DNA from 3 places in the Pseudoclavibacter sp. RFBI5 genome. Region 2 is predicted to be linked to each of the others. Evidence: predicted binding sites of a transcription regulator. Region 2 holds the regulator's gene; each other region holds the start of a gene.
What was found. The regulator HspR, encoded in region 2, represses chaperone genes until heat shock. The targets are predictions, from matches to a motif close to AAGTTGAGTCNNNNNGACTCAACTT.

Region 1 (3,270 bases), on a different contig from region 2:
AGTGCGCGGCGGGCACGACTGTGTGCTTCCGAGCTGATCTTGAAGTGGGGTCGGCGAAAAGGCCAGCAAAGCGAACAGAACCGTTCATGCTCGACGCGATGCGAACATGTCTGTACGCTCGGATCCGTGGACGACATGCCGCCGTTCGGTCTCCTGCGTCGAGAGCGGATCCTCAACGAGCTGCGGCGGGCAGGATCCGTCCGCGTCGCCGCGCTCGCGCGGCAGCTCGAGGTGTCCGAGCTCACGATCCGCCGCGACATCACGCACCTCTCCGATCGCGGTCTCCTGACCAGAGTCCACGGCGGCGCGACCCTGCGGAGCCGCCTCGACACCTCGGTGCCATCGGTCGCCGCACAGGCGACCGCGATTCGCTTCAGGGTCGGCATGGTCACCCCGTCGCTGAGCTACTACTGGCCGCAGGTGATCGTCGGCGCACGGGCCGCGGCCACTGACCTCGGCGTGCAGCTCGTGCTCAGGGGTGCCAGCTACTCCGTCGACGATCAGCGCAGGCAGATCTCCTCCCTCGTCGAATCGGGCGGCCTCCACGGCATCATCGCCGCACCGGAGACGGGCGGTGCAGACGGACGGGCGCTGCTGCACTGGCTGGAGTCCCTCCCGGTGCCCGTCGTGCTCGCCGAGCGCCACGCCTCCTCCGTCGCCACGCTCACGAGCCTCGAATGGGTCACCACGGACCACGTCTTCGGCGGCTCACTCGCTGCCGACCACCTCGCGGCGCTCGGGCACCGCCGGGTCGGCATCCTCACCTCGACCGGTTCCCCGACCTCCGCGCAGCTCCGGCAGGGCTGGAGCGGTGCCGTCGAGGAGCTCGGCCTCGAATCGGTGGTCGACGTCGACGCGAACCTCGACGACATGGACGGGCAGTCCAGGGAGGCGTTCATCGCTCGAGTGCTCGATGATTGCCGCCGGGCATCTGCGACGGCCCTGCTCATCCACTCCGACCCTCAAGCGGTGCTCGTGCAGCAGTACGCCCGCGATCACGGCTGGTCGATCCCCGACGACCTTGCCGTCATCGCCTACGACGACGAGGTGGCGCAGAACGCCGAGCCGCCCATCACGGCGCTGCGTCCCCCGAAGCAGCACATCGGCCGGCTGGCCGTCGAGACGATGGTGTCGCGTCTCGAGGAGGGTCCCCGTCGACCGGCGCAGCGCACTCGTGTCCTCCCCGTGCTGCACGCGCGGAGCTCGACCGCGGCGCGCTCCTGACCGTCAGCCGCGCATCCCCATCGCGCGTTCGTGGTCGATGAGCGCCTGCCTGACGGCGATGTCGTCAGCGTGCCCCGCGAGCTTGCCGCTGGCGCGGACGATGCGGTGCACGGGCACGAAGAGGCCCACGAGGCAGGCGCCGCACGCGCTCGCGGCGGCGCGGGCGGCGCGTGGATGCCCGGCGATGGTCGCGACGTCGCCGTAGCTCGCGAGGGTGCCGGGTTCGACGAGCCTGGCCGCCCTCCACATGGCGCGGCGCAGCTCGGTGCCGTCCTGGTGGACGTCGATGGCGTCGAGGAGCGACGGGTCGCCGTCATCGAAGGCTCGGACGGCGGCGAGTGCGGCGTCGGCGTCATCGAGCTCCTGCACCTCGAGGAGCTCGGATCGGCGGCCGAAGACCGCGTAGGCGAGCGAGTTCGGGCTCCCGAATCCTGAGGCGCGCACGGCCTCCGACGGCCCGGCCTTGACGATCGAGAATCGCTCGCCGAGCAGCTCGACGCTGCCGACGCGGAGTGCGTTGATGTCGAGCGGCGACTCTTCGGGTGCTTCTGGCATGACAGGAACTCTGCCACGTCAAGAGAAGTCCCGGTCAGAGGCGGTGTGGAGGCGTCGAGGTTGCGCTGGGAGTTGGCTGAGCCACCCAGCTTTGGGTGGTGTTATTCCGTCTCGGAATCTAAACTTGAGCCATACCGACTCAACTCTTGATCCATCTGGGTCGGAAGCAACTTTGACGAAGGAGCCCCATGGCAAACATGCAAGGCGCTCAGGCACCAGACGAAGAGGCCAAGAGCGCACTCGAACAGTACGGAATCAACCTCACCGACATCGCCCGCTCGGGCAAGCTCGACCCGGTCATCGGCCGCGACTCCGAGATCCGACGCGTCAGCCAGGTGCTGACCCGGCGCACCAAGAACAACCCAGTGCTCATCGGCGAACCCGGCGTCGGGAAGACCTCGGTCGTCGAGGGCCTCGCCCAGCGCATCGTCGCCGGCGACGTCGCCGAATCCCTCAAGGACAAGGAGCTCGTCAGCCTCGACATGTCGGCGCTCATCGCGGGCGCCAAGTACCGCGGCGACTTCGAGGAGCGGCTCAAGGCCGTCCTCAAGGAGATCACCGAATCCGACGGGCGCATCATCACGTTCATCGACGAGCTCCACACCCTCATGGGTGCTGGCGGCGGAGAGTCGAGCATCTCGGCAGCGAACATGCTGAAGCCCATGCTCGCTCGTGGCGAGCTGCGCCTCATCGGCGCGACGACACTCGACGAGTACCGCCAGTTCATCGAATCGGATGCGGCGCTCGAGCGACGCTTCCAGCAGGTGTTCGTCGGCGAGCCAAGCGTCGAGGACTCGATCGCGATCCTCCGCGGTCTGAAGGAGCGGTACGAAGCGCACCACAAGGTGTCGATCGCCGACCAGGCGCTCGTCGCCGCAGCCGCGCTCTCGAACCGCTACATCACGGGCCGGAAGCTGCCAGACAAGGCGATCGACCTCATCGACGAGGCGGCCTCGCGCCTGCGGATGGAGATCGACTCCTCGCCGGTGGAGGTCGACACCCTCCAGCGGCAGGTCGACCGTCTCCGCCTCGAGGAGCTCGCGCTCAAGAAGGAGCACGACGACGCCTCGCGGCAGCGCCTCGCCACGCTCCGTGCCGACCTCGACACGAAGAATGCGCGCCTCGGTGAGCTGAAGGAGCGCTGGGGCATCGAGCGGGCATCCCTCAACCGCATCGGCGAGCTCCGCGAGGAGCTCGACAACATCCGCGTGCGCGCCGACCGCGCGCAGCGCGAGGGCAACCTCGAGCTCGCTTCCCGGCTGCTCTACGGGGAGCTCCCCGGCATCCAGAAGCAGCTGCACGAGGCTGAGGCCACGGAAGGCGGCGGGCCCAAGCTCGTCAACGACCACGTCACGGCCGAGGACATCGCGGGGGTAGTGGCCGCGTGGACCGGCATCCCCGTCGGCAGGCTGCTGCAGGGCGAGATGGAGAAGCTCCTCCACCTCGAGGCCGAACTCGGCAAGCGACTCGTCGGGCAGGAGAAGGCCGTGG
Region 2 (3,270 bases):
CGCAGCGCCTCACCGCCGACGCCTGACTCAGGCGCCCGGCGTCCGGCACCCGGCGTCCGAACGCCCGGCGTCCGGCGCCCGGCACCCGAACGTCCGGCGTCCCGCATCCCGCGTCCCGCACCCGGCACCCTGCACCCGAACGCGCGCGCCCAGGCCGTGGAGTTGTGGCTTGTTGCTGCTGCGCGACGTCGCCACGACGTCACGCCACAACTCTGCGGTGGCCGTGACCCTGCTCGGGGCGGGGCGGGGCGGGGCGCATGCTTTCGGCGCATTCGCTGTGTCGGTACACAGTGGATGCGCATGCGCGGCACCTAGCCTGGCGGCGCCGTCGGAGATACAGCTCCGGCGGCCGACGACTGCCGCGGGCGAGCGACGTCACGCGGACAACCAGACGACAAAGGAGTTGCGACATGACAGATTTCACCGGACGCTCAGTGGTCATCACCGGCGGCGCGGGCGGCATCGGCGCGGCGACAGCTGAGGAATTCCTCAAGCTGGGCGCACGCGTGGCCCTGGTCGACCTCTTCCCGGAGCCCCTCGAGGCCGCGCGCGAACGCCTCTCGGCGCACGGCGAGGTCATCGCGATCGCCGCGGATGTCACCGACGAGGCCGACGTCGAGCGCTACGTCGCCGAGACCGTCGAGGCGTTCGGGACGATCGACGTGTTCTTCAACAACGCGGGCATCGAAGGCGCCGTCGGCCCGCTCACGGAAGCGAGCGTCGACAACTACGAGAAGGTCTTCGCCGTCAACGTGCGCGGCGTCTTCCTCGGCATGAAGCATGTCCTCAAGGTCATGACCGAGCGCGGCAGCGGCAGCATCATCAATACGTCCTCGGAGGCGGGCCTCGACGGGGCGCCCGGCGTCTCCGCCTACGTCGCGTCGAAGCACGCCGTGGTCGGCTTCACGAAGTCCGCCGCGCTCGAGGTCGCCCCGACCGGGGTGCGAGTCAACAGCATCCACCCGTCCGGCGTGAACACGCAGATGGTTCGGCGGCTGGAGGAGGGCTTCGGCGGCGGCGACACGGAGGCCGCGAAGGCCGGGTTCCAGGCCGCTATCCCGATGGGCCGCTACGCCGAGCCGCTGGACATCGCTCGAGTCGTCGTGTTCCTGGGCTCCGACGAGGCGTCGTTCGTGACCGGCGCGCAGTGGCGCGTCGACGGCGGCAACGGAGCCCGCTAACCCCGCGCTCCCACCCCGCGCGCCGCACCCGCACCCAGCCCGACGCGAAGAGGTCAGTTTCGCCCCCTCCTGGGCCTCAGGATGGGGCCAAACTGACCTTTTCGGCGCTCGAGACGCGGGTGGTTCGGCGGAAGGCGCGGCGCGGGGGGCGGGAGGCGGGAGGCGGCGCGGGCTTACGCGTCAGGCGGGCGCTTGGCGCGGGAAGCGCGCGTACGCGGTGCCGAGGCTTTCGCGCGGGTTCGCTTCGGGCGCCGCTCGTCGGCGTCGGCGTCGGCTTCGTCCTCGGCATCGTGGATGCGCGCCGGCCGCCACACGACGACCTCGGTGCGGCGGGCCGTGCGGCGACCGTGGGCGAGGGGCACGACATCGCCGCGCTCCCCGGCCGCGAAGATGCGACCACCGAGCCTCGTGAGGCGCTCGTCGGCGAGTTCCGCCTCGAGCGCCCGGACGCGGCGGCGCAGTCCCAGCACCTCGCGCTGCAGCTCGAGCACGCGGGCGATGCCCTCGAGGCTCACGCCCTCGTTCGACAGCACCGCGATCTCACGCAGCTGCGCGACGTCGCGAAGCGAATACCGCCGCACGCGCCCGGCCGTGCGCCGAGGCGTGACGAGGCCCATCCGGTCGTACTGGCGAAGCGTCTGCGGGTGCATGTTCGCGAGCTCCGCCGCCATGGCGATCGCGAAGATCGGGGCGTCCTCGTCGAGGTCGGAGGGGAATGCCATGGGCGTCCCCTACCTGCCTTGGCGCGCGAGACGCAGCAGGTCCTCGCGGGGGCTCTCGTCTCCGGATGCGGCGACGAAGTCGGCGAGCGCCTTCTCCTGCGCGCTCGACAGGTGATTCGGCACGGCCACCTCGAGGTGCACGAGCAGGTCGCCCTTGCCCTTCTTCGACTCGATACCCCTGCCCTTCACGCGGAGCGTCTTCCCGTTCGGCGTGCCCGGCGCGACCTTGACGCGCACGGTCTTGCCGTCGACGGTCGGCACCTCGATGGTGGCGCCGAGGACCGCCTCAGCGAAGGAGACCGGCACGGTCACCTCGAGGTTGAGGCCCGAGCGCGTGAAGACGGGGTCGGGTCGCACGGCGACCGTGAGGATGAGGTCTCCGGCTTCGCCGCCGTTCGGGCTCTGCCCGCCCTTGCCGCGGAGGCGGATCTTCTGCCCGTCCTCGACGCCGGCGGGAACGCGGACCTTCACGACCCGCCCATCCTGCCCCTGCAGCTCGACCGTGTCGCCGTGGATCGCGGTCATGAAGCTGAGCGTCGTGGATGCGCTCTGGTCGCGACCCTTCTGCGGTCCGGTCTGGAACCCGGCGGGCCCACCGGCGCCGCCGCCGAAGCTGCCTGCCCCGAAGCCGCCGCCCCCGCCGCCGAACATGGAGCCGAGGAGGTCCTCGAAGTCGGCGTTCGACGCGCCGCGGCGTCCGCCGCCGCCGTTGAACATGCCGCCGAAGACGTCCTCGAAGCCCGCGCCACCTGGACCGCCTGGCCCCTGCTGGAAGCGGGCACCCGAGCCCATGGCGCGCATCTGGTCGTACTCGGCGCGGTGCTCTGGGTCGGAGATGACCGAGTAGGCCTCGGAGATCTCCTTGAACTTCGCCTCTGCGGCAGTGTCCCCCGGGTGCGAGTCAGGGTGATACTGACGCGCGAGCTTCCGGTACTGCTTCTTGAGGTCTTTTTCGTCTACGTCCTTCGATACGCCGAGCACCGCGTAGAAGTCCTTGTCAAACCAATCCTGACTGGCCATATGGTCCTTCTGTTCCTAGGGATGAGCACGTGTCTTCCGGATGAAGACAAGAGGGGGCCCGCAGCTGCGGTGCCCCCTCCCGTGTTCGATCGGGCGGATGCGCCGATCGCGGTGCTTATGAAGCGGGTACGAAGACGGCTGCCTTCGCGACGCGGACGACGCGCTCGCCGATGGTGTAGCCGCGTTCGACGACGTCAGCGATCGTGTCGCTCGTGACCTCGGGGTTCGGCAGCTGTGCGATGGCCTCGTACCGCTGGGGGTCGAAGGCCTCTCCGGCTTCACCGTAGGCGGTGAGGCCGAGGCGCTCGACTGCGGTGCGCAGCTTGTTCGCGATGACGGCGACCGGG
Region 3 (3,270 bases), on a different contig from region 2:
CGAGCTCGGCGATGAAGTCGCGGGTGGTTCCGGTCTCCGGAACGATGGCGCCCTCGAAGCGGCCGATCTGCGCCTCGATCGCGTTGCGGCCGTCGAAGAAGACGATCTCTTCGCGCGATTCGACGAGTGCGTGCAGCTCATCCGGCGCGAGGTGGGTGCCGCCGCCCTTGACGCCGTGCTCGTCGACCTCGAGCTCGCCCGGCGCCCCGAAGCTGACGATCTCGTCGCGCACCTTGACGCTGAGGCGTGGGAAGTCGAGGCTCTGTCCCTGCTCGTCGAGGCCGGTGCCCTCCGACCACTTGTAGTCGGCGTCCTTGAAGGCCGCGTACTCCCGGGTGGTGCGCACGTAGCGCTTGAGCGCGTTCAGCTCGCCGCCGAGGGTGCCGTTGATGCCGTCCTTGGAGATCAGGATGCGCCCACGCAGCCCCAGGGACGCCGCGAGGTCGCGCTGCCAGAGGCGGATCGCCTCCGGGTCGGCGAGGGGCGCGAAGGCGTAGTAGAGCACGATCTTGGGGACAGCCATGAGGACGATTTTAGGTGAGGGGCTCACGCCGAATGTCCGTGGGTCTGCGTACCCTTGCCGCATGCCAGATCGGGTCATGTCGCTCTATCGGCCGGCGTCACCGGTCGATGTGCAGCAGACCCTGTCTCCCCTCATGCGGGGCAGGCGAGATCCGACGTGCTGGGTGCATCCGGTGTCGCGGGACGTGTGGCGCACGTCCCACACGCTGGCGGGAGGCGCGACCACGGTGTTCCGCCAAGCCCGGGAGGGGGTGCGGGTCGTGTCGTGGGGTGCGGCCGCCGAGATCGCGGTCGACGAGGCTCCCACGCTGCTGGGCCGCGACGACGACTGGAGCGAGCTCTGCCTCGACGCCCTGCCGGAGCTGGCGGATGTGCGGCGACGGAACGAGGGGCTGCGGCTCCCGAAGTCGGGCGCGGTGTTCGAGGCGCTGAGCGCGGCGATCATCGAGCAGAAGATCACGGGCCTCGAGGCGCATCGCGCTTGGGACATCCTGCACCGCGACCACGCCGACGCGGCGCCAGGGCCGGCCGGTCTCGTGCCGCGGCACCTGCGCCTGCCGCTCACGCCGGAGCAGTGGCGGCGCATTCCGAGCTGGGACTGGCATCGGGCCGGCGTCGACTACTCGCGGTCCGGAACGGTGATCCGCTCGGCGACGGTCGCGTCGGCACTCGAGCGCACGAGCGGCCTGCCGACGGGGTCGGAGGAGCCGCTCCGCCGTCTTCGCTCGATCGTGGGGGTCGGCGTGTGGACGGCCAACGAGACCGTGCAGCGCTCGCATGGCGACCCTGACGCCCCGAGCTTCAGCGATTACCACATCCCCAACATGGTCGGGTGGGCGCTCGCGGGCTGCGACGTCGACGACGACGGCATGCGGGAGCTGCTCGAGCCGTGGCGCGGACACCGCGAGCGGGTCGTGCGGCTCATCAAGCTCGCGGGCAACCCGCGCCCGAAGCACGGCCCCCGTATGACTGTGCAAGACCACCGCTCCCACTGAGCTCTGCGCCCGGCGTCGACGTGCGCTGACCTTTTCGAGAGGCGTTCGCCCACGGCTGACGGGGTTTTCAGCAAACTTTCTGGCACTCGATGGGGCAGAGTGCTAATTTTCTGCTCAAGGAAGTTGACACCAGTCGACTCAAGTTCACCGCACCGTCTCGCGCTGACGAGCGTGCGTACAAGGAAGGGAAAACGACATGGCACGCGTCTTCGATCCGTTCCAGGAGATGGAACGACTTTTCCAGGGAGCACCGAACAGCCCGCGTTCGATGCCCATCGACCTCTACCGCGAGGCCGACCACTACATCCTCACCGCTGACCTGCCCGGCATCGACCCGAGCTCGATCGACGTCGACCTCGACGGCCAGCAGCTGACGATCCGCGCCGAGCGCAGCACGGTCAACGCCGAGGGCGCCAAGTGGCTCGTCCGTGAGCGCAACGGCGGCAGCTACCTCCGCCAGTTCACGCTCGGCCAGGGGCTCGACACCGAGCGCATCGCGGCGAGCTACGAGCACGGCGTGCTGACCGTGACCGTGCCGGTCAGCGAGCGCGCGAAGCCACGCAAGATCGAGGTCGAGAGCGGCACGAAGGTCGAGACCATCCAGGCCTGAGCGGCCCGGTGATCACCGCTTCGTGATGTGACCTCTGTGACGCAGTGAGGGGCAGCGCCGACTGGCGCTGCCCCTCACTGCGTCGGTAGGTCTGTGGGTCTCTGTGCTCGTCCTCGACTCGCGCTCGCGCCTTCGTTCGCGTCAGGCGGCGTGGAGTCCCGTTCCTGCCTCTTCGGTCTCGCGGGCGAGCTTCGCGGCCGCCGCGTAGCGGGTGCGGAGTGCCGCGTCGGGGGCGGGCTCGAGGCGAGCGATGGTCTCGACGGGCCAGTCCGGACGTGTCCCGGTCGCCACCCAGGCGGCCTGGCGGGCTGCACCGTCGGCGACGTACTCACCCGGTGCCGGGATCTCGACGGGCACGTCGAAGAGCGTCGGCGCGACGGCGCGGACGCCCTCGCTCAGCGCGGCGCCGCCGATGAGCATGACTCGCTTCGCCTCGACGCCGAGCGCACGGTGGGCGTCGAGTGCCTGCGCGAGGCTGCCGAGCATGCCCTCGACTGCGGCCCTGGCGAGGTTCTCGCGGGTGAACGAGCCGCGGGTCATGCCGAGGAGCGACGCGGTCGCATCCGGCAGGTCGGGGGTGCGCTCGCCGTCGAGGTACGGCACAAACGCGAGACCACCAGAGCCCGCGGGTGCGGATGCGGCGAGCCGACCGAACTCCTCATGGTCGACGCCGAGCACCTCGGCGGTCGTGTCGATGACCCGAGCGGCGTTGAGGGTCGCGGACAGGGGAAGGAATGCTCCCGTCGCGTCCGCGAACCCCGCGAGCCCACCGCGGGGGTCGACCACCGGTCGGTCGGCGACGGAGAAGACGGTGCCTGAGGTGCCGATCGAGACGACGACGTCGCCCGCACGCGCGTTGAGGCCGAGCGCCGCACCAGCGTTGTCGCCGGCGCCCGCGGCGACGAGTGCGCCGGCCGGTGTCTTCCCAGCGACCTCGTCCGGTCCGAGCACACGGGGCAGGATGGCGTCGTGGCCGAGCGCCGCGATGAGCAGCTCGCGGTCGTAGTCGAGCGTGAACGGCGACCAGTAGCCGGTCCCCGACGCGTCGGAGCGGTCGGTCGTGAGCTTCGTCAGGTCCGGGCCGAGGGGGCTCTCGCCTGCTGGGCCGTAGCCGAGGAGGCGCCACGTGAGCCAGTCGTGGGG

Region 1: a site for HspR is predicted at 1,901-1,925, ahead of C5E06_RS00490 (ATP-dependent Clp protease ATP-binding subunit). Genes of this name have one in related genera too.
Region 3: a site for HspR is predicted at 1,638-1,662, ahead of C5E06_RS16580 (Hsp20/alpha crystallin family protein). Genes of this name have one in related genera too.

The regions. Positions count from the first base shown of each region.
Region 1 is NZ_PSYA01000001.1:98,526-101,795, forward strand. Features, by position in the region: gene C5E06_RS00480 (substrate-binding domain-containing protein) at 136-1,224, shown strand; gene C5E06_RS00485 (methylated-DNA--[protein]-cysteine S-methyltransferase) at 1,228-1,779, opposite strand; gene C5E06_RS00490 (ATP-dependent Clp protease ATP-binding subunit) at 1,968-3,270, shown strand, end outside.
Region 2 is NZ_PSYA01000012.1:16,357-19,626, forward strand. Features, by position in the region: gene C5E06_RS15140 (helix-turn-helix transcriptional regulator) at 1-26, shown strand, start outside; gene C5E06_RS15145 (SDR family NAD(P)-dependent oxidoreductase) at 411-1,181, shown strand; gene C5E06_RS15150 (heat shock protein transcriptional repressor HspR) at 1,355-1,903, opposite strand; gene C5E06_RS15155 (DnaJ C-terminal domain-containing protein) at 1,913-2,923, opposite strand; gene C5E06_RS15160 (nucleotide exchange factor GrpE) at 3,039-3,270, opposite strand, start outside.
Region 3 is NZ_PSYA01000013.1:208,327-211,596, forward strand. Features, by position in the region: gene C5E06_RS16570 (rhodanese-related sulfurtransferase) at 1-523, opposite strand, end outside; gene C5E06_RS16575 (DNA-3-methyladenine glycosylase) at 585-1,517, shown strand; gene C5E06_RS16580 (Hsp20/alpha crystallin family protein) at 1,714-2,127, shown strand; gene C5E06_RS16585 (xylulokinase) at 2,269-3,270, opposite strand, start outside.